4 regions of the Cronobacter sp. 153480017-3 genome follow, and region 3 is predicted to be linked to each of the others. Evidence: predicted binding sites of a transcription regulator. Region 3 holds the regulator's gene; each other region holds the start of a gene.
The links. The regulator PhoB, encoded in region 3, activates phosphate uptake and scavenging genes when phosphate is short. The targets are predictions, from matches to a motif close to CTGTCATAAAACTGNCNNAT.

Region 1 (7,202 bases), on a different contig from region 3:
CTGCAACAGCGCCAGCGCAATCACGCCCGCCCAGCCGGAGAAGTGTTCCATCTGCGCCACCACGATGGTGTAGACGAACAGCCCGACGACGATAGACGGCGCAGAAAGCAGAATGTCGTTAATAAAGCGGATGATTTCCGCGAGAAACGACTTGCGGCCATATTCCGCGAGATAGATACCCGCCATGATGCCAAGCGGCGTACCAATAACCGTCGCCCACAGGATCAGCAGCCCGCTGCCTGCGAGCGCGTTCGCAAGGCCGCCACCGGCGGTGTTCGGCGGCGGTGTCATCTCGGTAAAGAGCGCCAGCGACATGCCGTCAAACCCGCGCGATACCGTGGAAATTAAGATCCAGATAAGCCAGAACAGGCCGAACGCCATCGTCGCCATAGAGAGCGTGAGGGCGATGCGGTTTTTCATGCGGCGCTTCGCCTGCATTTTGCGGCGGGATTCCGCAAGCTCCGTGGTGTTTTGTAGTTCCATCGTCGCCATTAGCGTGCCCCCTCGTTTTTCGCCAGACGCATGATCATCAGCCTGGAGATGGCCAGCACGATAAAGGTGATCACAAAGAGGATCAGGCCCAGCTCCATCAGCGCCGCCACGTGCAGCCCGGATTCCGCCTCGGCGAATTCATTAGCCAGCGCCGAAGTGATGCTGTTGCCCGGCATGTAGAGCGACGGGCTGTCGAGCTGGTAGGTGTTACCGATGATAAAGGTCACCGCCATGGTTTCGCCGAGCGCGCGGCCAAGACCGAGCATAACGCCGCCAATCACCCCGTTTTTGGTGAACGGCAGGACGATGCGCCAGATAACTTCCCAGGTGGTGCAGCCGATGCCGTAAGCCGACTCTTTCATCATCACCGGGGTCTGTTCGAATACATCACGCATAACCGCGGCGATGTATGGAATGATCATGATGGCGAGAATGACGCCCGCCGCCAGGATGCCGATACCGAACGCCGGGCCTGAAAAGAGCGCGCCGATAAACGGGATCGCAGAAAGGACGTTGCCGACCGGCTCCTGGAAATAGGTCGCGAACAGCGGGGCGAAGATAAACAGCCCCCACATGCCGTACACGATACTCGGGATAGCCGCCAGCAGTTCAATGGCGATACCCAGCGGGCGTTTCAGCCAGCCAGGCGCCAGCTCCGTCAGGAACAGCGCAATGCCGAAGCTCACGGGAACCGCTATCAGCAGCGCGATAAACGAGGTCACCAGCGTGCCGTAAATCGGCACCAGCCCGCCGTAGATATCGTTAGGGGCGTCCCACTCTTTGGTCCAGAGGAAAGAAAAACCAAATTTCTGGATGCTTGGCCAGGAGGAGAAGATAAGGGAGACGATAATGCCGCCCAGCAGCAATAGCACAATCAGCGCAGCCAGACGAACCAGCGCGCTGAAGATCATATCGCCCTTTTTACCGGGGGGGTTAAATACAGGCTTGGTGGCAGCCATATTTCACTCTTCAGTTAAACTCTGTTTTGAATGATGCCCGGCAGCGTGATGCGTACCGGGCCTACAAAAAACAGCATGTTACCGGATTTTTGTAGGGCGGATAAGCGAAGCGCCATCCGCCATCATCGGTAAATCTCGATCAATACAGCGCTTTGCCGCTGCTATCTTTCACGTTGGTCTTCCATGCAGCGCGAACCTGCTCGACCACGCTGTCCGGCAGAGAGGCGTAATCCAGGTCGTTAGCCTGTTTCGCGCCTGACTTGTAGGCCCAGTCGAAGAACTTCAGCACTTCGGCGCCCTGCTCAGGTTTCTTCTGCTCTTTGTGAACCAGAATGAAGGTGGTGGAGGTGATTGGCCACGCGTCATCGCCTTTCTGGTTGGTCAGGTCCTGCGCGAAGGATTTGCTCCAGTCAGCACCTTTGGCGGCGTTGGCGAAGCTCTCTTCGGTCGGTGCGACCGGTTTGCCGTCAGCAGAAACCAGTTTGGTGTAGGTCAGGTTATTCTGCTTGGCGTAGGCGTATTCCACATAGCCGATAGAGCCCGGCAGACGCTGTACGAACGCGGCGATACCGTCGTTACCTTTACCGCCAAGACCGGTCGGCCAGTTAACGGTAGAGCCAGAGCCGATTTTGGATTTCCACTCGTCGTTCACTTTCGCGAGATAGCTGGTGAAGACGAAAGACGTACCGGAACCGTCAGCGCGGCGCACCACGGCGATATTCTGAGAAGGCAGTTTTTTGCCCGGGTTCAGTTTGGCGATAGCCTCGTCATCCCACTTCTTGATTTTGCCAAGGTAGATGTCGCCCAGGGTTTTGCCATCCAGCACCAGTTCGCCAGACTTGAAGCCCGGCAGGTTAACCGCCAGCACCACGCCACCGATCACGGTCGGGAACTGGAAAAGCCCTTCTTGCTGTAATTTTTCGTCAGAAAGCGGCGCGTCAGAAGCACCAAAATCAACTGTGTTAGCAATGATTTGTTTAACGCCACCGGAGGAGCCGATACCCTGGTAGTTTACCTTGTTACCCGTTTCTTTCTGGTAGGTATCCGCCCATTTGGCATACACCGGCGCCGGGAACGTTGCGCCCGCGCCAGTCAGACTTGCTGCCGCGAAAGCGGAAAAAGCGCTCAGAGATAAGGTCGCGGCGACAACAGTTGCGACGGTGGTACGCATAACTTTCATAATGTCTCCTGCTGGTGTTCGTAATTTATTGTTTCGTGGCTACGGTGAGCAAAGTAGGACAGTTTGGTGACAGATAAATGTACGAATTATGACAGTTTTATGACAATGAAAAAGATGCAGAAATGTCTTACTTAACTTTCTGAATAATAATGCTTTTATAATTCCGCAACCCGCCCGTCATTTATAAGGATAGCCGTAATGATAAAAAAAATGTCACTTTTCTCCGCTGCGTCATTACTTACTTTTTCATCAATAAGTTATGCCGCGCCGGTTCAACTGGATGACCACAGCACCCGTATTCACGGCGCGCCGGTGACGATATTTACCAGCGATGGCGTCGTGGCACCGTCTAACGTCGATATCTCGGATGTGGAAAAGGCCGTCGAGGCGTATAAGCGCAAAGAGCAAAACCGCTATTCGGACGACAGAAAAGATAGCGATCTGGAAAATCGCCTGCGGGCGCTGGAGCAGGAAAATGACAAGCTGTCCCGTGAACTGGATGATTTAAAACGCAAGATTAAATAAGCGGTGGGCTCCCTGTATAGCGACAGGCAGGGAGCTTACTCCTTTTATCGGTCAGGCTCATTACGATGTTTTGCCCGTTTTAAGGCGCGTTTTTCCGAAGGGCGCTGAAGGGCTTTGGTATGAGCGCGTCGCATTTTGTTCGCAAGACACCAGCGGCCCAGCCTGAACATCTCCTCACTGTTCATCATTCGCCATGCTGCCCACACCAGCAGCGCGCCCGCACTCCAGCAGAGCCAGAACACACCGGAAAACGGCCACATTATCAGGCCGGTAATTAGCGTCGCCAGGCTTAACGCCGCATGAAAAAACGCGCTGAAGAGAAACAGCTGCAAATCGCGGTGCCGCCCTTTTTCTATCATCAACATCACGAATATCAGCAATACCAGCCAGATAGCGCCTGAGAGTATCCACAACACAGAAAAAGCGGGCCGCAGCGCGGCGAGATTGAGGACGGCACTCAATGCCATGGCATAGACGCACCCCACCGGCACTCGCCAGAAACGGCGCGAGCCGATGATGCGGACATCGGGCAGATCGTGGCGCTCGGCCATTTTAAGTTTGAGCTTATGCAGCCTGCGGTGGGCGATATCGTCATCCACCTCTGCGCTGTAAGTGAGGAGCTGATAAAACCGTGTGTCAGCGAGGCGCTGCATAAACGACATAACCTATCCGTTTCATGACGTTGTGAAAAAAAAGAGGCTGCCTTCCGGCAACCTCTTCAGAGCATAACACGCGCGAGAGCGCGTTATTCCACCGTAACGGATTTCGCCAGGTTACGCGGCTGGTCAACGTCGGTGCCTTTAATCAGCGCGACATGATAGGCCAGCAGTTGCAGCGGAACCGTGTAGAAGATCGGCGCGATAACTTCTTCAACATGCGGCATCGGGATGATGTTCATGTTGTCGCTGCTGCTAAAACCCGCATCCTGATCGGCGAAGACATACAGCACGCCGCCACGGGCGCGAACTTCTTCGATGTTGGACTTCAGTTTTTCCAGCAGTTCGTTATTCGGTGCCACCACGATAACCGGCATATCGGCGTCAATCAGGGCCAGCGGGCCGTGCTTGAGCTCGCCTGCCGCATAGGCTTCGGCGTGAATGTAGGAGATCTCTTTGAGCTTCAGCGCGCCTTCCAGCGCGATCGGGTACTGATCGCCACGGCCCAGGAACAGCGCGTGGTGCTTGTCGGAGAAATCTTCCGCCAGCGCCTCGATGCGTTTGTCCTGAGAGAGCATCTGCTCGATACGGCTCGGCAGCGCCTGCAGGCCGTGAACGATATCGTGCTCAACGGCGGCATCCACGCCTTTCAGACGGCCCAGTTTCGCCACCAGCATCAGCAGAACGGTTAACTGGGTGGTGAACGCTTTGGTGGACGCCACGCCAATTTCCGTGCCGGCTTTGGTCATCAGCGCCAGCGACGATTCACGCACCAGCGATGAGCCCGGAACGTTACAGATGGCCAGCGAACCGAGATAACCGAGCTCTTTGGACAGACGCAGCGCCGCGAGGGTGTCTGCGGTTTCACCGGACTGCGACAGCGTGATCATCAGGCTGTTGCGGCGCACGGCAGATTTGCGATAGCGGAATTCCGAGGCGATTTCGACATCGCACGGCACGCCTGCCAGCGCTTCAAACCAGTAGCGAGAAACCATACCGGAGTTGTACGAGGTGCCACACGCGACAATCTGAATATGCTCAACTTTAGAGAGCAGTTCGTCGGCGTTCGGACCCAGCTCGCTTAAATCCACCTCGCCGTGGCTGATGCGCCCGGCCAGCGTATTTTTAATCGCGTTCGGCTGCTCGTAGATCTCTTTTTGCATGTAGTGGCGGTAGATGCCTTTATCACCGGCGTCATACTGCACGTTAGATTCGATTTCCGGGCGGGAGACGCTTTCGCCCTGGGTGTTGAAAATCGCGACGGAGCGGCGGGTCACTTCGGCGATATCGCCCTCTTCGAGGAAGATAAAGCGGCGGGTTACCGGCAGCAGCGCCAGCTGATCGGAGGCGATGAAGTTTTCGCCCACACCGAGGCCAATCACCAGCGGGCTGCCGGAACGGGCCGCCAGCAGAACGCTCGGATCGCGGTTATCCATAATGACGGTGCCGTAAGCGCCGCGCAACTGAGGAATGGCGCGCAGCACCGCCTCACGCAGCGTACCGCCCTGCTCCAGCTCCCAGTGCACCAGGTGCGCGATCACTTCGGTGTCGGTTTCGGTGACGAATTCGTAGCCGCGCGTTTTCAGCAGTTCGCGCAGCGGTTCGTGGTTTTCGATAATGCCGTTATGCACCACCACAATATGCCCGGAGACATGCGGGTGCGCGTTGCCTTCTGACGGTTCGCCGTGGGTCGCCCAGCGGGTGTGCGCGATACCCGTGCCGCCATGCAGCGGATGTTCTTCCGCCGCCTGAACCAGCATCTGTACTTTGCCCAGACGACGCAGACGGGTCATATGCCCCGCGTTATCCACCACCGCGAGACCGGCGGAGTCATAGCCGCGGTACTCCAGACGACGCAAACCTTCGAGAAGGATTTCAGCAATATCACGTTGCGCTACAGCGCCAACAATTCCACACATAATTAATTTCCTGACAATGGCATTTCGCCATGCGTTGTCGCCGACCTGTATTTGCCCGTTTTCCGGGCTCCCCGAGCCTTGTAGAGAGTGGGGTTATTGTTTTGGAACTGCCTGTGGGCGGAAGATTATGTTATCCCTTCATCCCGTGCCTGCCGCAGGGCATGACTGCTCTGCGACCGGCAAAACCGTATGGCGGGCAGATACAGCGCGCCCGCCATGAACATAACTTATTTTTTCTTCACCGGGCGACGCCAGCCCTGTTTGTGTACCTGCGGCACGCGGGTGAGCACCAGCTCGTTTTCCGCGATATTGCGCGTCACGGTGGTGCCTGCGGCGATGGTCGCGCCTTTCGCCACCGTCACCGGTGCCACCAGCTGGGTATCGGAGCCGACAAACACATCATCGCCAATGATGGTTTTGTGCTTGTTCGCGCCATCATAGTTACAGGTGATGGTGCCCGCGCCGATGTTAACGTTATCGCCGATTTCCGCGTCGCCGAGGTAGGTCAGGTGACCCGCTTTCGAGCCTTTACCCAGACGCGCTTTTTTCATCTCGACAAAGTTGCCGACATGCGCGCCTTCGAGAAGCTCCGCGCCCGGACGCAGACGCGCGAACGGCCCGATGGTGCAGGCGGTATCCAGACGGGCGTCTTCCACCACGCTGTAAGGGCTGATTTCGCAGTCGTCGCCGATGACGCTGTTTTTAATCACGCAGCCCGCGCCGATTTTCACGCGATTGCCCAGCACTACGTCGCCTTCAATAATCACGTTAGCGTCAATTTCGACATCGCGCCCGTGTTGCAGCGTGCCGCGCAGATCAAAACGCGCCGGGTCACGTAACATCACGCCCGCCAGCAGCAGTTTTTCTGCCTGCTCGGCCTGGTAAACGCGCTCAAGACGCGCCAGTTGCAGGCGGTTGTTCACGCCTTCCACTTCGCTTAACCGCTGCGGATGCACGGCGGCAATCTCGCGGCCTTCGTTCCAGGCCATCGCGATGATATCGGTAATGTAGTATTCACCCTGCGCATTGTTGTTATCGAGCTTCGCCAGCCAGCGTTTCAGATCCGCGCCGTTGGCGACGAGGATGCCGGTGTTGATTTCGTTAATCTGGCGCTGCTCATCGCTGGCATCTTTATGCTCAACGATCCCGGAGACTTTTCCGTTCTCACGGGTAATGCGGCCATAACCGGTCGGATCGTCGAGCTTCACGGTTAACAGCCCAATACCGCCCTGCGGCTTCGCCGCGCAGAGCTGTTGCAGGGTGTCAACGGAGATCAGCGGTACGTCGCCGTAGAGCATCAGCACATCTTCGTCGTCGCTAAAGAACGGCGCCGCCTGCTGCATTGCATGGCCGGTGCCGAGCTGCTCGGCCTGCAATACCCAGTTCAGCGAGGCGTCTTTAAGGGTGCTTTGCAGCAGATCGCCGCCGTGACCGTAAACCAGGTGAATGTGCTGCGCGCCGACATGCTTCG
Region 2 (7,202 bases), on a different contig from region 3:
CAACATCCGTATGCAGGCTGTTGGTCTGGATCTGCCGTTCAAAACCCGCTCCAACCCGATTCCGTGGATCAACACCTGGCTTGTGTCTGATAACGTGCAGGTAGCGCCGCAGGAAGTGGAAGTGAGCTCTTATCTGGTCGGCCAGATCGATTCTGAAATCGACCATGACGATCTGAGCAGCTTCCAGCTCTGATATGGGTCGTATTACGCTTCGCGTGACGGGCACCGAGCTGTCGTGCCCGGACGAGCACCCTTCCCTGCTGGCGGCGCTGGAGTCACACGCGGTGACGGTAGAGTACCAGTGCCGTGAAGGCTATTGCGGCTCGTGCCGCTGCAAACTGGTCGCAGGCCAGGTGCAGTGGCTGACCAAACCGCTGGCGTTTATTCAGGAAGGCGAGATTCTGCCCTGCTGCTGTAAACCGCAGGGCGATATTGAGATTGAGATGTAACAACGCCGTATTGTCGGGTGGCGCGAGGCTTACCCGGCCTGGCAAACCATACTACCGGGCCGGATCAGGCGAAACCGCCACCCGGCAATATCAGCGATTATCTTTCAAAAAACTCACCGCTTTATCCGGGAAATCGGTAAACAGCCCGTCCACTTCCGCCTTGTTATACAGCACGTCATAAAGCTGATTCACGTCCGTGGCATACACGGGCAACTGGTCGGCGCGCACCGTATACGGGTGCACCTGCAAATGGCTGGCGTGTGCCTCTTTCGCCATATCGGTCAGCGTCACGTGGTCCTTGGTCGAGCCTTCCGCCACCAGCATATGGTAATCCGGCCCGATGCCATCGGCGTACTGCGCAATCTGCTTCATGGCACCCGGTTTAAACATCCAGTCATAGCGATAGTTTACCCATTTGCCATTGGCCTGTTTCTCCTGGGTTTCGTTCCAGTCGGTGTAAGCGATAAGCTGCACCAGCTTCAGATCCATTCCCAGTTTCGGCTCCAGCTCATTCTTGATGCGCTTAAGCTCGTTGGCATCGAAACATTGCAGATAGACCTTATCCTGCTTCGTGGTGTAGCCATATTTTTTCAGGGTTTCCAGCACCTTAAGGGCGATGTCTTTCCCCTCCTGATGGTGGAACCACGGCGCTTTGATCTCCGGGTAGATACCGATGTTTTTTCCGGTGGAGTGGTTCAGCCCCTGCACAAACTCGATCTCTTCTTCAAAGGTATGCACCCGGAAATCGGATTTGCCCATCGGGAAGCGGCCGGGGAACGTCTGCACCTTTTTGCCGTTTTCCAGCTCGAAGCCTTCGCTGAATTTCAGCGATTTGATCTCCGCGAGCGTGAAATCTATCGCGTAGTAACGACCATCTTTACGCGCGCGGTCCGGGAAACGCTCCGCCACGTCGGTGACGCGATCCAGATAGTGGTCATGCAGCACCACCAGCTGGTCATCTTTGGTCATCACCAGATCCTGCTCAAGGTAATCCGCGCCCTGTGCATAGGCCATCGCTTTGGCAGGCAGCGTATGCTCCGGCAGGTAGCCACTGGCACCACGATGCGCGATCACCAGTTTATCCGCCGCCAGCGCGCTTGCCGACATTACGCCAATCGCCAGCGCCGCCAGCGTCATTTTCAGTTTCATCGGTGCTCCTTATCCGCGTTTCGCAAGAGTTGCATGGTGGTGTTTATGCTCACCGACCATCACGATAATCAGCAGTAATACCGCCAGAATGCTGCCGCCAATCATCACCATAAAGCCGCCATCCCAGCCGAAGAAATCGACGGTGTAACCGACGATAGCGCTCGCCGCCACCGAGCCGCCGAGGTAGCCGAACAGGCCGGTAAAGCCCGCCGCGGTGCCCGCCGCTTTTTTCGGTGCCAGTTCCAGCGCATGCAGACCAATCAGCATCACCGGGCCGTAAATCAGGAAGCCGATGACAATCATGCACGCCATATCGACATGCGGGTTGCCCGGCGGGTTGAGCCAGTAAACGATAGTGGCAATAGTCACCAGCGTCATAAAGAACACGCCCGTCGCACCGCGGTTGCCGCGGAAAACCTTGTCCGACATCCAGCCGCAAATCAGCGTGCCGGGGATGCCTGCGTATTCATAGAAGAAATATGCCCAGGACGATTTATCCAGCGCGAAATGCTTCACCTCTTTTAAGTAAGTCGGCGACCAGTCGAGGATGCCGTAGCGCAGCAGATAAACGAAGACGTTCGCGATGGCGATGTACCACAGCAGCTTATTCGGCAGCACGTACTGCATGAAGATCTGCTTCGCGGTCAGCTCTTCTTCGTGCTTCTCGTTATAGTCGTCCGGGTAATCATTTTTGTACGCTTCGATGGGCGGCAGACCGCAGGACTGCGGCGTATCGCGCATCAGGGCGAAGGCGATAATCGCCACCAGAATCGCCGCGAACGCAGGCATATAGAGCGCGGCGTGCCAGTCGTTGAACCATGCCATGCCGAGCAGGAACAGCAGCGGCGGAATACCGCCGCCCACGTTATGGGCGCAGTTCCACACGGAGACAATCCTGCCGCGCTCCTTCTGCGACCACCAGTGCACCATCGTGCGCCCGCACGGCGGCCACCCCATGCCCTGGAACCAGCCGCACAGGAACAGCAGCACAAACATCACCATAATGCTCGACGTCGCCCAGGGAACGAAGCCCATAAACAGCATCACCGCCGCCGCGAGGATCAGGCCCGCGGGCAGAAAGACGCGCGGATTCGAGCGGTCAGAGACCGAACCCATAATGAATTTCGAGAATCCATAAGCGATGGAAATGCCCGAAAGCGCAAAACCGAGATCGCCGCGCGAGAAGCCCTGCTCCACCAGATACGGCATCGCGAGGGCAAAGTTTTTACGCACCAGATAGTAAGCGGCATAGCCGAAGAAAATCCCCATAAAAATCTGCCAGCGCAGGCGACGATAGAGCGGATCTATCTCGCCGTCAGGCAGCCTTGCGCGATGCGGGGCGGGTTTAAAAATACTTAACATCTCTGTCTCCTGCTGATGAGGTTTATATCTATTCGTTTTACTTATGTTTCCTTTGCGAGCGTGATAGTAGGCAAAATGGATTATTTATGCTGTGAAACGTCGCACAAAATGTTACAGAAATATGACATTCGAAAACAAAAGCGCAAATTTTTGCCATGTATTTTCGAATGGTGCGCGTTTACTTTCGATTAAGCGCATAAAAGAGAAGAAAAATGCGCGGTGTGAGCGCCAGTACGCTAAATGGAAAACAGAGAGGGGAATAGAGCGCAGAGCAGCGCGTCTGGATGTTCAGCAGATAACGGACGCCCGGCTCTGCACAGGCGCCCCGTTGCAGTGTCAGACCGTGTGTGTTTCGACTACCTGCACCCAGCCCTGGCTTGCCGTCACGTCCTGGCCGTTCAGCCAGCGGCGCACCAGCGTCAGCGCCATCATGGCGCAAATTTCCTGGCGGATACGCAGCGCGTAGCGGCTGGCGTTAAAGCGCAGGCGCACGGCGTGCGTGCCCTGCGGCGTGGTGAGCGCGATGTTAATCTCGTCGTCTTCAAAGCTCGCGATGCTCAGCGCCAGGTCGGCGAGATGACGGCTGCGACGATCCACGTTCCAGTGGGCGGTCTGCGCCAGCGTCTCCACCTGGGCGGGCAGCACTTCGCTTGCCAGTAGCGGCGCGTCGGCACCCGAGAGTTGCAGCGCCAGCAGGCCCGCTGTGAACTGTTCGCTTAACGTAATGCTGAGCTGCTGCTCGCGCAGGCAGCGGGCGATCTGGGCGGGCAGCGTTTCGGTGCCTTCAAAAATCAGGCTGTCGCCCGCCACTTCACGCACTTTTGGCCAGATGGCTTCCATCTCCGCACGCCGCGACGCAGGCCCGGTCAGTTTGAGTTCGATAATCGGCGTGGAGGAACGGTAGCCCATCACGACATCCGGCGGCAGCGGCAGCGTATCGAGCGCGGCGGCGAGGTCGCTTTCGGAGCGGCCAAAGGTGGTGAGACGCAGACAGCGCGGGGGTTCGGGGAGCGTAAAGCGCTCGCGCAGGCGCGGCAGGATCTCATGCTCCACCATGCGCTTAAATTCAGACGGCACGCCCGGCGTGAAGAAAATCAGACAACGATTGAGCTTCATCGCAAACCCGCAGGCGGTGCCGACCGGGTTGTCGATCATTTCGCTGCCCGCCGGCAGCAGCGCCTGTTTGCGGTTGCTGGCGGCCATTACGCGCCCGCGCGCTTCGAAAAAACGCTCCATCTGCGCGAGCCAGCCTTCGTGCAGCACCAGCTCCACACCCGCCGCGCGGGCCGCCGCTTCAGCGCTGAGATCGTCGCTGGTCGGCCCCAGGCCGCCGTTGACGATTAAAATATCGGCGTGCTGGCTGCGCTCGGTCAGCGCGGATACCAGCGATTCCAGGCTGTCGCCAACGGTGTTGCGGCGGGTCAGCGGCAGTCCCTGATTAAAAAACAGATCGGCAAGCCAGGCGGCGTTGGTATCGACAATCTGACCGTGCAGCACCTCATCGCCGGTCGAGAGCATTTCTGTCTGTAGCATTATTTTCTCCGCAAGAAGGGAACGCTTTACTATAGCGCGCAGAGAAAAGAAGAAGGAGAAAAACAGGCGCAGCGGAACACCGCGCCCGGAAAATCAGAAGCCTGCGCTGACGCCCAGGTACGGGCCATCGGCCACTTTGCTGTCGCGATCGCCGTCTTTACCGGTCAGGTTAATATAGCGATAACCGGCTTCGACGCTAATCGGGCGGAAGATCGAGAAACGCGCGCCCGCGCTGGCTTCCTGGTAATCGTTCACGCCGCTGGAAAGCGAATCCGGCGAGTAGTAGTAGTCACCAAACAGTGAAAGATGCTGGCCGAGATCCCAGCGCACGCCGCCGCCGACCGCCGCCGCGTAGCCTTCACTGCCTTCTTTCGGGCTCAGGTAAACCGCCTTCACGCCCGGCGTCACCATAAACGGCCCGAGCGGCATATTGAAGCCCAGGCCCGCGCCCACGATATCGCCGTGATCGTCATTGTGCGCCCAGTTGCCGGTCAGTTGCAGACCGCTGCTTTCAGTGCCGAGGCCCACGCCCATATTGGTGTAATGCTCACCCACGGAGCCGTTGACGCTGATGGCGCTCGCCTGGGTGGCAGCCAGCAGCAGGCCGGCCATTGCTAAACGAAGTGTGTTTTTCATTCCATGTGTCTCAAAAAAGAAAAAGTGCCCTGCAAAACGCAACGCGGCATTGTACCCGTATCGGGGCGGCAATCAACGTGGGGCGGGCGCGGCAGGCCTGCGGCACCTGAAAAAGGAGAAAACACCTATGCAGAAAAGCATTAAACGCCGCTTTGACCTGGCGCAGAAGCATGAAGAAGCAGACGCACGCGTACCAACAGGCCACCGAGCTGCTCGCCTTTTAAGAGTTCGGCGCGGGTGCGGTGCCAGCGGGCGATATCGTTAACCAGCGCCAGCCCCAGCCCGGCACCGGGATGAGTGCTGGCGTTATCGAGACGGCGAAACGGCGTCAGCGCCTGGTCGCGCTGCGCGGCATCAATGCCGGGGCCGCTGTCTTCGACCTCAAGGCGCGCCTCCCCTGCCTCAACGCAGACGCGCACCGTCACGACGCCGCCCGCGGGCGTATATTTCAGCGCGTTATCGAGCAAATTGGCGCACAGCTCCGCCAGCAGCAGCGGTTCAGCGGCGACCCACACCGGCCCCTCTTCGCCTTCATAACCAAGATCGACGGGCTTGCTGCGCGCCTGCGGCAGCCGTGAAAAACAGCTTTCCCGCGCCGCTGCCACCAGATCCACCACATCGAGCGCGCGCGTCTCGCCAGGCTCGGCGCGCCGAAGCGTCGCGAGCTGTAATAACCGCTCGGTCAGATCGATAGTCTGATCGAGCGTCGTGCTCATCGCCTGAAGGCTTTCGCGCCACTGCGCCGGATCGGGGCTCGCCAGCGCCACAGCCGCCTGGGTTTTCAGCACGGCCAGCGGCGTTTTTAACTGATGCGAGGCGTCGGCGCTGAAGCGCTCCTGGCGGGCGATGAGCGCGCGCAGGCGGCTCATATAACGGTTGAAGGCGATAATCAACAGGCGCGTTTCCGACCACGGCAGCAGATCGGGCAGCGGCGTCAGTTCGCCGGGCGCGCGTCTGACCATCAGGCGCGACAGCTTGCGCATCGGTTTCAGCACGCGGCGCAGCAGCAGCCCGGCGAGCACCAGCGTTAACAGCACCAGCCCGCCCTGCGAGAGCGCAGACGAGATGAGCAACTGTCGCGCCAGCAGATGACGCGACTGCAACGTCTCGGCGACATAAATCTCCGCCATACCGACCACGCCGCCTTCATTAACCGGCTGCAACAGCCGCGCCACGCGCAACCGCTGGCCCTGATAAGTCGCGTGATAAAACCACGCCAGCGCCGGGTAAAGGTCGGTACGCGCCACGCCGCCCGGCATCGGGGGCAGATCGTCATAGCCGGAGATAACCCGCCCGCGCGTATCTTTCACTTTGTAGTAAAGGCGGTCATTCATGTTGCGCTCGACGCTATCGAGCACCACCCAGGGCACGTCCGCCTGTAATTCACCGTGCTGGACGTTCAGGCGCTCGGCCACAATACGTGCCGAGGCCAGCAGCGTACGATCGTAGGCCTGAGTTGCGGCGTTCAGCGCGCTGACATAGCTGTTTAACGCGGAAAATGCCCACAGCAGCGAGAGCGGCAGGCCGAGAAACAGCAGCAGTTTTCCGAGGAGGGATTCAGGGCGCAACCAGCTCATCGCTGCACTCCAGTACATAGCCCAGGCCGCGCAGCGTGGTGATTTGAACGTTGCTCGCCAGAAGTTTTTTACGCAGCCGGTGAATATAGATCTCAATGCTTTCCGGGCTGACGTCGTCGCTTAAGCTGAACACCTGTTCGAAGAGTTGCTGACGCGTGACCGGACGGCGACGGCGGTACATCAGCACCGTTAAGAGCGCATGTTCGCGCGGCGTGAGCGCAAGCGGCCTGCCCTGTAGCTCGAAATAGCCTTCGTCGTGAAAGGTCAGTTCGCCGAGCCGCTGGGCCTCCTGCACCTGCCCTTCACTGCGGCGCACCAGCGCGCGCAGCCGCGCCTCCAGCTCGCTCAGCTCAAACGGCTTTGGCAGATAATCATCAGCGCCCTCGTTAAGCCCTTTTACGCGGTCGGCCACCGCGCCGTGTGCGGTGAGCAGTAACACCGGCACCGCCTGCCCGCGACGACGCAGACGGCTTAATACCTCAAGCCCGCTCATGCG
Region 3 (7,202 bases):
ATGCTGCTGCCAGCGGCGCGCCTCTTCTTCGCGTTCGGCGAACCACGGCGCGGGGTTGTCATCATCCGGCGCGGGCAGGCCAAAGGCGTCAAGCTGGTCGCGCAGCGCCGCCTGCTGCGTCTGCCAGGCCGCTTCCAGCGATGTGACCTGACGCTGCGTGCCTTCAAGCGTGGCCTCCAGCATCTGACGCTCGCGCAGCAGGTGCAACTGCTGTTCGCGGCGGGTCTGCTCGTCAAGCCAGGGGGTGAGATCGTCGCCCGGTGTCTGGGTGAGACCTGCCGCCGCGCAGAGCGTCTGCCATTGTGAGGTGAGCGCTTGCTCTTCTTCCAGCAGGCTTGCCGCTTCGCTTTCCTGCTGCTGGCGCTGTTTCATCAGCGCATCGAGCTGGCCGCGCAGCGCCGCGCCCTCGGTGCCGAGCTGCTCTTTCTCCTGCTCCAGTTGCGCAAGACGCAGGCGGCTCGCGTCGGGCTTCAGCGCCTGATACGCCTCCACGGCCGGGTGCTCGGTCGCGCCGCACAGCGGGCAGGGGCTGCCGGGTTGCAGGCGCGCGCGCTCCTCAACGAGGCTCGCGATACGCTGCTCCAGATCGCAGACTGCTTTCGCGCGCTCCACCTCCTGTTGTTTAGTTTTGTAATCCTGACGCTTTTGCGCCAGCTGCTGTTCGGCGTGCTGAATTTGCGTTTGCAGCGCGCTGTTCGTCTCCTGCAGGCGCGCTTTACGGCGCGTCAGGGGCGCAAAGGATGACTGGAGCGTTGCAAGTTGCTGGCGCAGCGGGCGCTGCTCGTTAAGCTTAGTCAGCGCCTGCGCGGCGTCCTCCGGCGAGAGCGTAAGCCCGGCGTCCGGCATCGCGTCGCGCTTGCGGCGGGTGGCGTCGAGCGTCTCGTTCAGCGCGCGTAGCTGGTCGCGGTCGCGTTTCTGCTGCGCCAGCACCGCGCGCCAGCCCGCGAGCTCGCTGCTCCAGAGGCGAAAGCGGTCATGCTCCGTCAGCCACTGGCCAAGTTGTGTGAGTTCTGCCGTCTGCGCCTGCGCCTGTTGCGCGGCGGCCTGGCGGATCTCCCGGCGGCGCTGCTGGCTTTCCTGTAAGCGAACGCTTACTTCTTCATGCTGACGACCGGTGGCGGTAAGAGCGGTTTCCAGCTCCTGACAGCGCAGCCAGGCCGGGCGCAGTTTTTCCGCCGGTAGCGCCGCTTCAAGCCGCGCGAGGTCCGGCGCGGCGGCCTGTAGTGCTTGATCTGCCGCCGCCGCCGCATGGCGCGCCGCGTCGAGCGCGCTGGCAAGCGCGGTACGCTGCGTCAGCCACAGGTGTTCTTGCTGTAACTGGCGCTGGCGGGCAAGCAGCGTTTTTTCCTCGTCAGTGAGCGCCTGCAAACCTGTGGTTAAGCTTTCCCGTTGCGCTTCGTCCAGCAGCCGCACGCCCTGCGCCTGCGATTCAAGCTTCTCAAGCTGGCTGCGGGCTTCTTTATGCTGTTCGAAAATACGCGCCGAGACCTGACCGTAGATTTCGGTGCCGGTCAGCTCTTCCAGCAGTTCGGCGCGCGCTTTGGCTTCGGCATTGAGAAACGCGGCAAACTGCCCCTGCGAGAGCATCATCGAACGGGTGAAACGGTCGTAATCCAGCCCCGTCAGCGCGGCAATTCTGTCGAGTTTGTCTTTGATTTTATCGGCGACGATTTTGCCGTCTTCGCAGCGCGCCAGCTCCACGCGCGGCGCCTGCAAGTTACCGTCCGGCTGGCCGCGCGCGCGGCTCTGGCTCCAGAAGGCGCGCCAGGCGACGCCTTTGACTTCAAACTCCACTTCCGCCAGACACTCGGCGGTGTCGCGCGTCATCAGGTCATTCTGGCTTTGCGACAGCGCGTTCAGGCGCGGCGTGCGGTGGTAGAGCGCAAGGCAGATGGCGTCGAGCAGCGTGGTTTTGCCTGCGCCGGTCGGGCCGGTAATGGCGAAGAGCCCGTTGCTCGCGAACGGTTCGGCGGTAAAGTCGATTTTCCATTCGCCTTTCAGCGAGTTCAGGTTTTTTAGCCGCAGGGTTAAGATTTTCATGCCTCGTCCTCCTCGTGCAGGCTCTCCAGCGTGCGGGCGAAGAGCGTGCGCAGGCGCGCTTTCTCCGGCTCCTCAAGCGCCTCCAGCTCCAGGCGGCGTTCAAACACCTCTTCCGGCCCCAGCTCGCTGAGCGTTTCGGTGCTCAGCGTGCCGAGCGCGCGCTCGCGCATTTCGCGGCTGCGACGCAGAAGGACAACCTCCACCGGCAGGCTTTCGGTGAGCTGGCTTATCTGACGGTGCATATCATGCAGAAACTCGCCGGTGTCGATTTCGATATCGAGCCAGACTTTTGGATCATCCGGCGCGTCGCGCCACTGTTCGAGCTGCGCGGTAATGGATTCCAGGCTGCCTTTCAGCACCGCCAGCGGCTGGCTGACCGGCACCGGCAGGGCCGTGACGTCGCGCAGTTTGCCGTCTGCAAACTCCACCAGATAAACGCTTTTCTCTTTGCCGGTTTCATCAAAGCTCAGCGCAATCGGCGAGCCGCTGTAGCGGATATGCTCGCAGCCCGCCACTTTCTGGGCGCGGTGAATATGCCCGAGCGCGATATAATCGGCGGGCGGAAAGCGGTCCGCCGGGAAGGCGTCGAGCGTGCCTATATAGATGTCGCGTACCGCGTCACTTTTGGTCACGCCGACAGTGGTCAGATGGCCGGTCGCGATAATCGGCAGATTACGGTCGCCGCGAAGCGCGCACGCGGCCTCATAGCTCTGCTGGTAGTGCAGGCTGATGGCTTCCAGCAGTTGCTGCTGCTTTTCACGGCCTGACTGCCCGCCAAGGCTTCGTAGCACGTCGCGCGGGCGCAAAAACGGCACCGGGCAGAGCACCGCGCCAGGTTCGCCGTCGCGGCGGTACAAAAGCGTGGCCTGCGTTTCTGGCGTAAGCTGCGCGCTGGCGATAACGTGGGTATTGAGGCAGGCCAGCAGTTCGCGGGATTCATTGAGCGTTGCCACCGAATCGTGGTTGCCGCCGAGCACGATAAGCGGGCAGTTCGCCGCCTGGAGTTTGACCACAAAGCGGTTATAGAGCTCACGCGCATAGCTTGGCGGCGCGCCGGTATCGAAGATGTCGCCCGCGACGATAATCGCATCTACCTGATGCGCAACCGCTGCCTCCAGCAGCCAGTCGAGAAAGGCTTCATGTTCGGCGGCGCGGCTTTTAGCGTAAAAATTTTGACCAAGATGCCAGTCTGAGGTATGCAGAATACGCATGGGATGCCCTGTGGCGAAAAAGCGAGAAGGGGATTATAAACATCCAGTACGGCGGGTGTCCTGTTTCGTCGCGCCGCCGGGTTTAACCGCCTGCGCTGACAGGTCATCTTACGGTCATCTTTTTCATAAATCTGTCATAAATCTGACGCATAATGGCGCCGCATAACATACTGTTTACTTTATTTAACAGGGCGAATCATGGCGAGACGTATTCTGGTCGTTGAAGATGAAGCACCTATCCGCGAGATGGTGTGTTTCGTACTGGAACAAAACGGCTTCCAGCCGGTGGAAGCGGAAGATTATGACAGTGCGGTGAATCAACTCAATGAGCCGTGGCCCGATCTGATTCTGCTGGACTGGATGCTGCCCGGCGGATCGGGGATCCAGTTTATTAAACATATCAAACGCGAAGCGCTGACCCGTGAGATCCCTGTGGTGATGCTGACCGCGCGCGGCGAAGAAGAAGATCGCGTGCGTGGCCTGGAGACCGGGGCTGACGATTACATTACCAAACCGTTCTCCCCGAAAGAGCTGGTGGCGCGTATTAAAGCGGTTATGCGCCGTATCTCGCCGATGGCCGTTGATGAAGTCATCGAAATGCAGGGCTTAAGCCTCGATCCGTCATCGCACCGCGTGATGACCGGCGAAAACCCCCTTGATATGGGGCCGACCGAATTCAAGCTGTTACACTTCTTTATGACGCACCCGGAGCGCGTTTACAGCCGCGAACAGCTGCTGAATAACGTCTGGGGCACCAATGTCTATGTGGAAGATCGCACCGTGGATGTGCATATCCGCCGCCTGCGTAAGGCGCTGGAGCAGAGTGGTCATGACAGAATGGTTCAGACGGTGCGCGGTACGGGTTATCGGTTCTCAACCCGTTTTTAAACCCAAAACAGGAGTGTGACGCGTGCTGGAACGGCTGTCATGGAAAAGACTGGTGCTGGAGCTGTTGCTCTGCTGTATCCCGGCGCTGGTGCTCGGGGCGATATTCGGCTATCTGGCATGGTTTTTACTGGCGGCGGTGACCGGATTGCTTATCTGGCATTTCTGGAATCTGCTGCGGCTTTCCTGGTGGCTGTGGGTGGATCGCAGCATGACGCCGCCGCCCGGCAGCGGGAGCTGGGAGCCGCTGCTCTACGGCCTGCACCAGATGCAGTTGCGCAATAAAAAACGCCGCCGCGAACTGGGTAATCTTATCAAACGCTTTCGCAGCGGCGCGGAATCCCTGCCGGACGCCGTGGTGCTGACCACGGAAGAGGGCGTCATCTTCTGGTGTAACGGCCTTGCGCAACAGCTTCTCGGCCTGCGCTGGCCGGACGATAACGGCCAGAACATCTTAAACCTGCTGCGCTACCCGGAATTCACCAGCTATCTGCGCGGCAAGGAGTTCAACCGGCCATTGCATCTGGTGCTCAATAACGGGCGTCATCTTGAGTTTCGCGTGATGCCGTACAGCGAAGATCAGCTGTTAATGGTGGCGCGCGACGTCACGCAGATGCATCAGCTCGAAGGCGCGCGGCGCAACTTCTTCGCTAACGTCAGCCATGAGTTGCGCACGCCGCTCACCGTGTTGCAGGGGTATCTGGAGATGATGCACGAGCAGACGCTCGAAGGGCCGCTGCGTGAAAAAGCGCTGCACACGATGCGCGAGCAGACCTTCCGCATGGAAGGGCTGGTGAAACAGCTACTCACGCTCTCGAAAATCGAGGCGGCGCCCGCGATGCAGCTTAACGAAACCATCGACGTGCCGATGATGCTGCGGGTGGTGGAGCGCGAGGCGCAGACGCTGAGCCAGCAGAAGCATACCTTCACGTTTGAGGTCGATCCGCAGCTTAAAGTGCTGGGCAACGATGAGCAGTTGCGCAGCGCGATTTCAAACCTGGTGTATAACGCGGTCAACCATACGCCCGCCGGGACGCACATCACGGTGCGCTGGGAGCATGTGGCGAACGGCGCGCGCTTTAGCGTGGCCGACACCGGGCCGGGGATCGCCGCGGAGCATATCCCGCGCCTCACCGAGCGTTTCTATCGCGTGGATAAAGCACGCTCGCGCCAGACGGGCGGCAGCGGGTTAGGGCTTGCGATTGTGAAACATGCGCTGACGCACCACGACGCGCGTCTGGAGATTGAAAGTACGCCCGGCAAAGGCACCACGTTTTCGTTCCTCCTGCCGGAGCGGTTAATCGTCTCCGCGCCCGCCAAAGCCGTTTCCGACGTGTAATTCGTAAAGCTTCCTTTCCAGGGCCAGCCATAAGCTGGCCTTATTCATTTTTTCGCCGCCTCTGAACGCTTTTTTCAGCGTTTGACGCTTTTTTGCTCGCGCGAATCGCCGGAGGTTTTTTACGATTTTAGATTTTATCACTGCTCTGAAACTTAGATCTGGCATAAAGGTCTGGTTTTACGATCCCGTCTTGCCTTTAAACGTTATAAGCGTTTAAATTGCGCCCCTGCTATTGCCAGACCGACTGTTTTTACCTGGTAAATCGAAAAACAATTCTTCGCCAGCGTAATCGGGAAGCATATCCCGCTGTCAGCTCTGCAAATAGCCGCGTTTTCGTCAGGTGACTGGCGATAAAAAATTAGTCAATTTCAACACCACATCCACAGGCAGTAAATCTTATGACCCATCGTTTAAAATCGCGCGACATTATCGCACTGGGGTTTATGACCTTTGCGTTGTTTGTCGGCGCGGGCAATATCATTTTCCCTCCCATGGTTGGTTTGCAGGCCGGTCCGCATGTCTGGACGGCGGCGATCGGCTTTCTTATTACCGCCGTGGGTCTGCCTGTGCTGACTGTGGTGGCGCTGGCGAAAGTCGGCGGTGGCGTTGACAGCCTGAGCCATCCGATTGGCCGCGTCGCGGGCATTCTGCTGGCGACGGTGTGTTATCTGGCCGTCGGGCCGCTGTTCGCGACGCCGCGCACCGCGACCGTGTCGTTTGAAGTGGGCATTGCGCCGCTCACCGGCGACGGCGCGCTGCCGCTGCTCATCTACAGCCTGGTCTATTTCGCGCTGGTGATTCTGGTGTCGCTCTATCCGGGCAAACTGCTGGATACCGTGGGCAACTTCCTGGCCCCGCTGAAAATCATCGCGCTGGTGGTGCTGTCGGTGGCGGCGATTGTCTGGCCGGCGGGCGATATCAGCGTGGCGACAGATGCCTATCAGAAAGCGGCGTTTTCTAACGGCTTCGTGAACGGTTATCTGACGATGGATACGCTCGGCGCGATGGTGTTCGGGATTGTTATCGTCAACGCGGCGCGTTCACGCGGCGTGTCTGATTCTCGTCTGCTGACGCGCTACACCATTTTCGCGGGCCTGATGGCGGGCGTCGGCCTGACGCTGCTCTACCTGGCGTTGTTCCGTCTGGGCTCTGACAGCGCGACGCTGGTGGATCAATCCGCCAACGGCGCGGCGATTCTGCATGCGTATGTTCAGCACACCTTCGGTGGTGCGGGCAGCTTCCTGCTGGCGGCGCTGATCTTCCTCGCGTGCATGGTGACGGCGGTCGGCCTGACCTGCGCCTGCGCCGAGTTTTTCGCGCAGTATCTGCCGCTCTCTTACCGCGCGCTGGTGTTTATCCTGGGTCTCTTCTCGATGGTGGTGTCGAACCTTGGCTTAAGCCAGCTGATTCAGTTCTCCATTCCGGTGCTGACGGCCATCTATCCGCCATGTATCGCACTCGTTGTGCTGAGCTTCACCCGCGGCTGGTGGCATAATTCGGGCCGTGTTATCGCCCCGGCGATGGCGGTCAGTCTGCTGTTTGGTTTGATTGATGGGGTGAAAGCCTCCGCGATAAGCGGTATCCTTCCGGCCTGGACTCAGAAACTGCCGATGGCGGATCAGGGGCTGGCCTGGCTGCTGCCGACCGTCGCGATTACGCTGGCGGCGGCGCTCTGGGATCGTGCGGCCGGACGGAGCGTGACAACCACCGCTCACTGATCGTCGGTT
Region 4 (7,202 bases), on a different contig from region 3:
AGAAGTGGCGCGGACGATTCGCGCTGTGCCGGGCGAGACGGCGCAGGTGTTTCGCTACGGCGGCGAAGAGTTTCTGATGCTACTGCCCGGTATGCCACAGGCGCAGGCTCATGCGCTGGCCACGCGTATTCTGACGCAGGTCAGTGAGTTATCGCTGCGCTATAACGGCCTTGAGATTGGCCCGGTGTCGGTCTCCATCGGCCTCGCCACCTGGCCCGATCACGCGCGGCGCGAGAGCCTGATAAAAAATGCCGATATTGCGCTTTATCTTGCCAAAGAGATGGGCCGCTCGCGCATCGTGGTGGCGAACCGGCTGAAGCCGAGCGCCTGACGGCGCGGCGGCGCAACGGCGGCAAATAGGGTGCGGGTCATCCGCGGTAGTGGCTGCCGTTTCGCAAATCGCCCGTTTTTCCTCCTATACTCATCCGTTTACCTCAATATATTTTCTGGCAGAATGCTTCCCTTACACTGGCGGGCGCGCTGCTACTGACGCGGAGGCGGAACATGAAATTTCCTGGTATCCCTGAAAACGAAGAAGCGCGGCTGAAGTCGCTGTATATGATGGATCTGCTTGATACCAGGGATGACGAGCGTTTTGAGCGCCTGACGCGGGTGGCGAAAAAACTGTTCCGGGTGCCGGTGGCGCTGATTAGCCTGCTCGATCGCAACCGTCAGTGGCTGCTGGCCTGCCAGGGACTGAACACGCGCGAAACCACGCGCGACGTCTCATTTTGCGGGCATGCGATTTTGCAGGAAGGGCCGTTTATCGTAAATGACGCCCGCCTGGATGAGCGTTTTCACGATAACCCGCTGGTCACCGGCGAGCCGTTTATCCGTTTTTATGCGGGTTACCCGGTGCGGTTGCCGGATGGCGCGGTGGTCGGCACGCTTTGTATTATCGACGGCACGCCGCGCGATTTCAGCGATGACGATATCACGACGCTGAAAGACCTGGCGTTTATCGTTGAAGATGAGTTTCACGTGATTAGCATGGCGATGACCGACAGCCTGACCGGTATTCCGAACCGCCGCGGTTTTTATCGCAGCGGCGAGCGGCGTTTTCGTGCCCTGAAGGAGAATCCCGAGCCGTTCAGCATTCTCTATTTCGATCTCGACCGCTTTAAGCCGATTAACGATTTGTGGGGCCACGCGGAAGGCGATGAGGTGCTGAAAGTGTTCGCCAGCCAGTTGCGTGAGCATCTGGGCCCGAAAGATATCGCCGGGCGGCTGGGTGGCGATGAGTTCGCGGTACTCCTGGCCCGGGAAAGCGACACGCAGCCGTTTCTGAACAATCTGCGCGCGAGCCTGGACGCGCATAACCAGCGCGCCGGTAAGCCTTATAACATCAACTACTCGTACGGAATGCTCCATCGCGATTCAGGCAATTACGACTCTTTGCTTGAGATGATCAAAGAGAGCGACAACGTGATGTATTCCGAGAAGCGCAGAAAGCGGATCGGCTAACGAGCGGGATCACCCGCTCGCGTTAATGACCTTGATGGACACCATGCCGATACCGAGACGGCGCGGCGAGTGGCCAAGAATGTTGCCTTCGTTGGTCGACTGCGGGTCTGGCGGCACAATCACCAGCGTGTTGCTGCGCGTCGGGTTTTCGAAATGCAGTGTGGTGGTGGATACCTCGTTGCCAAGCGTCAGCGTCTGTTCACTCTCGCCCACCTTCACCGGCACCGGTTTCCCGGCGTTCGGGCCAAACGCTTTGGCGGTAATGACCAGATCGAATTTCTCCGGCAGCGGCTGGTTATATTCGATTTTCACTTCTTCGCCGAGCTGTGCGTTGGACCAGCGGCCCCAGGATTCCGGGCGTGAAATGCCGGAGAACTGTTTGACCTCTTCCGGCGCGCCCGCCACGTTAAAGATAAAACTGTCGGCCTGATAGCGGATGTCGTTATCCATCACTTTGAGCGTCTCGACGTTACGCTGGTAGCGCGCGGTGTCGATAACCGTATCGCGAAACGCCGCTTTGCCCTGCCAGGTGGCTTTATCCACCCGCTGCACTTTTTGCTCACCGCCGAGCTGCCCCTGCGAGACGCAGTAGTCAGTGGAGAGCGCCAGCGCAGGTGCCCAGAGGCGCGCCATTTTGTAGCAGTTATCCACCCACAGGAAGTTATCGCGCGGAGCGAAATCCGCCAGCTGGAAGCGCAGCGGCGCAGAGTATTCGCTCTCCGGCAGCGGTTCGATACGTTTATCCGACACGCGCAGCAGCAGCGGCAGGCGGAAATGGCTTCCGGAGAAGGCGATGGTCTGTTTTTGCGTGTCGACCGTGAAGTTGTCTATTTTCGACGGGAATTTCCACAGGCTGATGATATCGGGCTTCCACGCCAGCACTTTTGATTTCATGTTCAGAAACACGGTCGAGAGCGACTGGCCGGAAAGACTGCTGCGCCCGAGCCCCAGGAAGTTGTCGCCGCCCAGCACATCGAGCACTGTCGCGCCGTTATCCATTGTATTGCGTTTCACCGCCAGCACGTCCTGCTGAGGCTGATCGCCTCGCAGAATAAAAAACAGGTTATTACGATCCTGCTTGCTGAGATATTTATAGGCGGTGTTGTTCATCGCCAGATGATCCGACGAGACCACGATGACGGTGTTTTTGAAATACGGCGACGCTTTGATTTTGTTAATAAACGCCGCGATATGCTGCTGGCTACAGGTGACCGCGCTGAAAGACTGGTTCGGTTTGCCTTCAAACGGGTAGCTCTTTCGCGTACAGGTGCGCGAGACGAAACCGTCCGGGTGGTGCGTGTCGACCGTCAGCGTAAAGAGCGAGAAACGTTTGCCCGCTTTTGAGAGCTCTTCATATTTTTTCCACGCCTGGTCCAGCACCGTGTCGTCGTAAAAGCCCCAGTCGTTGCGATAGGTTGGGTCCGCTACCGTGTTTTTCAGCTCTTCGGCACCGTAGAGATGATCGAAACCGTGGGATTTGAGGAACACGTCTTTTCCGGCAAAGCGCAGGTTAGCACCCTGGATGAAGTAGTTCTCATAGCCGGAGTTTTTGAGGATATCGCCCAGGCAGACGTTCTGCGGGAAGAAGCTCGACATAGACGCAGACGCGTTGCCCTCAAAGGGCGCAAAAAGCGGAATGCCGCACTGCGAGGCGACCATACCCGCGATGGTGTAATCGGTGCCGGGCAACTGCGCGGTATGGCTGAAATCAAGCCCTTCGTTTTTCAGCGCGCCCAGCTCCGGCGTCAGGTTCGGGAACGCCTGATCGTCAAAATAGGTGCGCTCCAGGCTTTCGCCGTAGATGTAAACGAGATTGAGCTGTGGGTTGTCGATACGCTTTTGCGGCTCTTTATAGTACGCCGCAAAGTCTGGATCGCCCTCGGCGGTCTGGGATTTTACCAGTTCGGTTATCTGGCGAAACGCCGGGCTGGCGTCCACCGAGGCCAGCGCCAGCAGCAGCGCCACGAAGCTGTAGCCGAAGTGATAAGGCAGATGGCGGCGACGGCGCAAAATCCACGTCAGCAGGCCAAAGACCGCGAGCAGCGCCGCGACCAGCCCGACACCAGGCAGGATGTATTTGCTGACGCCCGCGCCGGTGAGACTGTTGGTCAGCGTGTAGAGCACCGCGTCATTGATGCCATCGCCGGTAAAATAGTTGCTGGCAAGCAGCGTCAGATTCAGGATAACAAACAGCCCTAACACCACCAGAGTGGCGATAAACCACCAAGTGTTACGGCCCGCCTTGAAGGCGTAAATCGCCACGGAGGCGATAAAGAAAAGTATGGAAAGCCACTCTGACAACACTACATCCTCGCAGCGAAGGCGCCATGCCCGTTAGGTTAAACTGCTTTTTTAACACCGAAATATAACGCTACTGTCATACTGGTACCATTTTAGCGTCATCTTTTTATGGAGCAGTTCAGATAAGGTTTAGATATGCGGAATTATGAGCCGCGTCTCATCGCCTGTGGCGCGGGGATAGCGTCGGGCAAGGCCTGAAAATAGGTGTTTAGTAATACACAGTGAGCGGAAACGCTAAAAAGCGGATTCTTTTATGAAAATTTTATGACGGCGCAGATTTCACTGCAGAGGCGTAAAAGTAAAGCGAGACGGCAGGGAAGGGGAAGTGTCGGGGCGCAGAAAACGCGCCCCGTAAAAAGTGCGGAGTTTAGTACTCTTTACCCGTGACGCGGCTGCGGTAGCTGTCCCAGTTGAAGTTCACCCACAGGCTGTTGCCAAGGCGCATGCGATCCATCACGCGCTCGCCGAGCAGTTTGGTCATCTCTTCCATATTCTGGTTGGTCAGCATGCCGGTCGGGCGCTTGGAGGACGAGCGACGATCCACCAGCTGGTTGATGATCACTTTCTCGTAGCGCGACTCACTCTGCATGCCGATCTCGTCGATCACCAGCAGATCGACGCTGCTCAGATCTTTTAAAAGCTGCTCTTCGCTGGTTTCGCGGTTGCCGAACGTGTCTTTCATGGCGGACATGATATCGGCGACGGTAATGATCATCACCGATTTACCGCGCAGCAGCAGTTCATTACAGATGGCGGCGGCAAGATGGTTCTTGCCGGTGCCCGGTTTACCGGCGAAAACAAAGCTCGCGATGTTGCCGTCAAAAGCGTCGACATACTGGCGCGCTTTGTTGACAGCGTTCATCTGCCCGTCGTTTTCAACACGATAGTTATCGAACGAACAGTTCTGATGCAGCGGGCGAATGCCAGAGCGGTTGAAGGTGCGCTGCATTTTCATCGCGCGGTTTTCGCGCTCGATGGCCTCTGAGCGAATTCGCCCCTGCTCCTGCTGCCAGGCGATAAGCTCTTCGCCGGTTTTAAAGGCCGGCTTGACATCAGGCGGCATCAGCCGCTTCAGGCGCATCATCAGGTCAGTGACGTTTTTCATTGTTACCCTCGAAAGCCGTCAGGAATATGGTCGTCCGGCTGCGCGATGGCGTTTACATCACGCCGCGTTGATGACGTAAAGGTGGCGCGGTTCATCTGAATACTGCGCGCCAGCTTCTGCTGCCACTGGATGTGGTGGAAGACTTTGCCTTCCGCCTGCCAGTAAGCGACAAACGAGGCCAGCTCTTCGCTGGTGACCGGCTGTGCCAGCGGAATGCCCCAGAGCGCGGCCATACGCTGAAACTCCGGGTCGGGCTGCCAGCCCGGATACATGGCGAATTTGCCCATCGGCACCGGCACGGGCTGGGCGACGTCGTTTCCTTCGTCGAAAAATTGCGCTTCCAGCGCGACATCGGAGCGGGGCGCGGCGAGCTGTTTTTCCAGCGCCAGCAGTTCCGCCATGCGCGCCGGCGTCACGGCATAAAATGCGGGCGCATTGTTATCAAACACCGCCACGGCCCCACGTTCGGCGTGCGCCAGCGCGCTGCCGGGATTGCGCCGGAAGGCGTCAATATCAACGACATCAGGGGTCAGGATTCTGGAAGACATAAAACGTTCTCAATCAAAGCGTTATCAGATACTGGCGCGAAAATCGCCAGCAGAGACGATAATTCCTTCATAGTAGCATAGTCAGAGGCGGGGTTTGAGCTTATTGGCGCAGGGGATCGCACGTAAAAAAAAGAGCGCGCCATGACATCTGGCGCGCTCCGCGTACCCTGGTGAGGGCAGTTTCGTTTTTTATTTTAAGCTTCCCCGTTAGCGGGGATAGCGTCAGGCAATGATATTCAGCGTGACGTCGATGTTGCCGCGGGTCGCGTTAGAGTACGGGCAGACGATATGCGCCGCATCGACCAGTTTTTGTGCTTCTGCCGCGTCCATCCCCGGCAGGTGAATATTCAGCTTCGCTTCGATACCAAAACCGGTCGGCAGTGGGCCGATCCCGACTTCGCCTTCAATAAACGCGTCTTTCGGCATCGCGATTTTGTCGCGGGCGGAGACGAATTTCATCGCGCCCAGGAAGCAGGCGGAGTAGCCTGCGGCAAACAGCTGTTCCGGGTTGGTGACGTCGCCGCCCATGCCGCCCATCTCTTTCGGTACGCCAAGCTTTACATCCAGCACGCCGTCAGAAGAAGTGGCGCGGCCGTCGCGGCCTCCGGTGGCTTTGGCTTTGGCGCGGTAGATGACGTTTTCTAAAGACATGTAATATTCCTTATTTAAGTTTTAGGCGATTTAATCGTGCGCTACTTATTTGGTGCTTTCACGCCATCCGCAGATGGCGCTTACGACTGATTCAGATTATGGCGTAATGCTTCAAGCTGATCTTTCAGATCCAGCAAAGTCTCTTTGTCGCACGCGGTGGCGCAGAGCACCGAGCCCGGTATGTTGTGGGCTTCGGCCTTGAGCTGCCGGCCTGCGTCGGTGAGCGTGACGATCACTTGTCGTTCATCCTGACGCGAACGCTGGCGAAGCAATAAACCTGCTGTTTCCATACGCTTTAACAGCGGCGTCAGCGTGGCGGAATCCAGATAGAGCCGCTCGCCAATCTCAGAAACGGTCACGTCGTCCTTCTCCCACAGCACCAGCATCACCAGATATTGCGGGTACGTCAGCCCGAGCGGCGTCAGTAACTGGCGGTAAATTTTATGCAGCGCCAGGTTTGTCGAGTAAAGCGCGAAGCAGAGCTGATTGTCTAAGCCCAGCGAGAGCCCGTCGTGTTGTTGTGTCGTCTTCATGCTTTCAATATAGATAGTGCGCGATTTAATTGCAAGCCAGGTTTTATCTTTTGCTTTGATAGTCGTTATACGCGCGGACGTTTTCGATAGAGCCACAGGCCGGGCAGCGACAGCCCGATAGAGAGCGCGCCAACGGTGGACGCGGCTTTAAGGAAGTTGGTCACCAGCGAAACCATCAAGGCATCGGTATAGCCGAAGTGGCTGATCTTCACGGCGGATATCATGGCCGAATAGGCCGAGATGCCTGGGAACATCGGGATCACCGCGGCAACGGTAAATACTTTCGGGTGCGCCAGATACCAGCGCGACCATTGAATGCCGATGCAGCCGACCAGCATTGCCGCGAGAAACGTGCCCCATTCGATATTCAGCCCCATCATTATCATGACGGTGCGCGAACCGTGGCCGACCGCGCCCAGCAGCGCGCACCAGGGCAGGGCGCGTCGCGGCACGTTAAACACCATCGCAAAGCCCGCCGCCGGAATCGCGGAAAGCAGCATATCTTCCAGCATCAGCGTAATAATACGAATTACATCCATCCCCGCAGCCCCCATAACGCCATCGCCATAATCACGCCAATGCAGGTGGCGAGCGTCAACA

Region 1: pstS (phosphate ABC transporter substrate-binding protein PstS) is a predicted target of PhoB. The motif match lies at 2,718-2,737, and genes of this name have one in related genera.
Region 2: glpT (glycerol-3-phosphate transporter) is a predicted target of PhoB. The motif match lies at 3,069-3,088, and genes of this name have one in related genera.
Region 4: opgB (phosphatidylglycerol--membrane-oligosaccharide glycerophosphotransferase) is a predicted target of PhoB. The motif match lies at 4,017-4,036, and genes of this name have one in related genera.

Annotation. Positions count from the first base shown of each region.
Region 1 is NZ_JBSEYN010000011.1:26,556-33,757, reverse strand. It holds gene pstA (phosphate ABC transporter permease PstA) at 1-492, opposite strand, end outside; gene pstC (phosphate ABC transporter permease PstC) at 492-1,451, opposite strand; gene pstS (phosphate ABC transporter substrate-binding protein PstS) at 1,591-2,631, opposite strand; gene ACUW6V_RS18785 (hypothetical protein) at 2,830-3,156, shown strand; gene ACUW6V_RS18780 (hypothetical protein) at 3,201-3,818, opposite strand; gene glmS (glutamine--fructose-6-phosphate transaminase (isomerizing)) at 3,902-5,731, opposite strand; gene glmU (bifunctional UDP-N-acetylglucosamine diphosphorylase/glucosamine-1-phosphate N-acetyltransferase GlmU) at 5,959-7,202, opposite strand, start outside.
Region 2 is NZ_JBSEYN010000006.1:30,951-38,152, forward strand. It holds gene nrdB (class Ia ribonucleoside-diphosphate reductase subunit beta) at 1-193, shown strand, start outside; gene yfaE (class I ribonucleotide reductase maintenance protein YfaE) at 195-449, shown strand; gene glpQ (glycerophosphodiester phosphodiesterase) at 540-1,598, opposite strand; gene glpT (glycerol-3-phosphate transporter) at 1,608-2,960, opposite strand; gene ACUW6V_RS14090 (nicotinamide mononucleotide deamidase-related protein YfaY) at 3,297-4,493, opposite strand; gene ACUW6V_RS14095 (YfaZ family outer membrane protein) at 4,587-5,129, opposite strand; gene ACUW6V_RS14100 (sensor histidine kinase) at 5,270-6,706, opposite strand; gene tctD (transcriptional regulator TctD) at 6,687-7,202, opposite strand, start outside.
Region 3 is NZ_JBSEYN010000007.1:125,963-133,164, forward strand. It holds gene sbcC (exonuclease subunit SbcC) at 1-2,040, opposite strand, end outside; gene sbcD (exonuclease subunit SbcD) at 2,037-3,251, opposite strand; gene phoB (phosphate response regulator transcription factor PhoB) at 3,450-4,139, shown strand; gene phoR (phosphate regulon sensor histidine kinase PhoR) at 4,162-5,475, shown strand; gene brnQ (branched-chain amino acid transporter carrier protein BrnQ) at 5,874-7,193, shown strand.
Region 4 is NZ_JBSEYN010000005.1:49,019-56,220, forward strand. It holds gene ACUW6V_RS12705 (sensor domain-containing diguanylate cyclase) at 1-331, shown strand, start outside; gene ACUW6V_RS12710 (GGDEF domain-containing protein) at 505-1,464, shown strand; gene opgB (phosphatidylglycerol--membrane-oligosaccharide glycerophosphotransferase) at 1,474-3,765, opposite strand; gene dnaC (DNA replication protein DnaC) at 4,133-4,870, opposite strand; gene dnaT (primosomal protein DnaT) at 4,873-5,418, opposite strand; gene ACUW6V_RS12730 (organic hydroperoxide resistance protein) at 5,641-6,069, opposite strand; gene ACUW6V_RS12735 (MarR family winged helix-turn-helix transcriptional regulator) at 6,150-6,602, opposite strand; gene ACUW6V_RS12740 (threonine/serine exporter) at 6,668-7,141, opposite strand; gene ACUW6V_RS12745 (threonine/serine exporter family protein) at 7,132-7,202, opposite strand, start outside.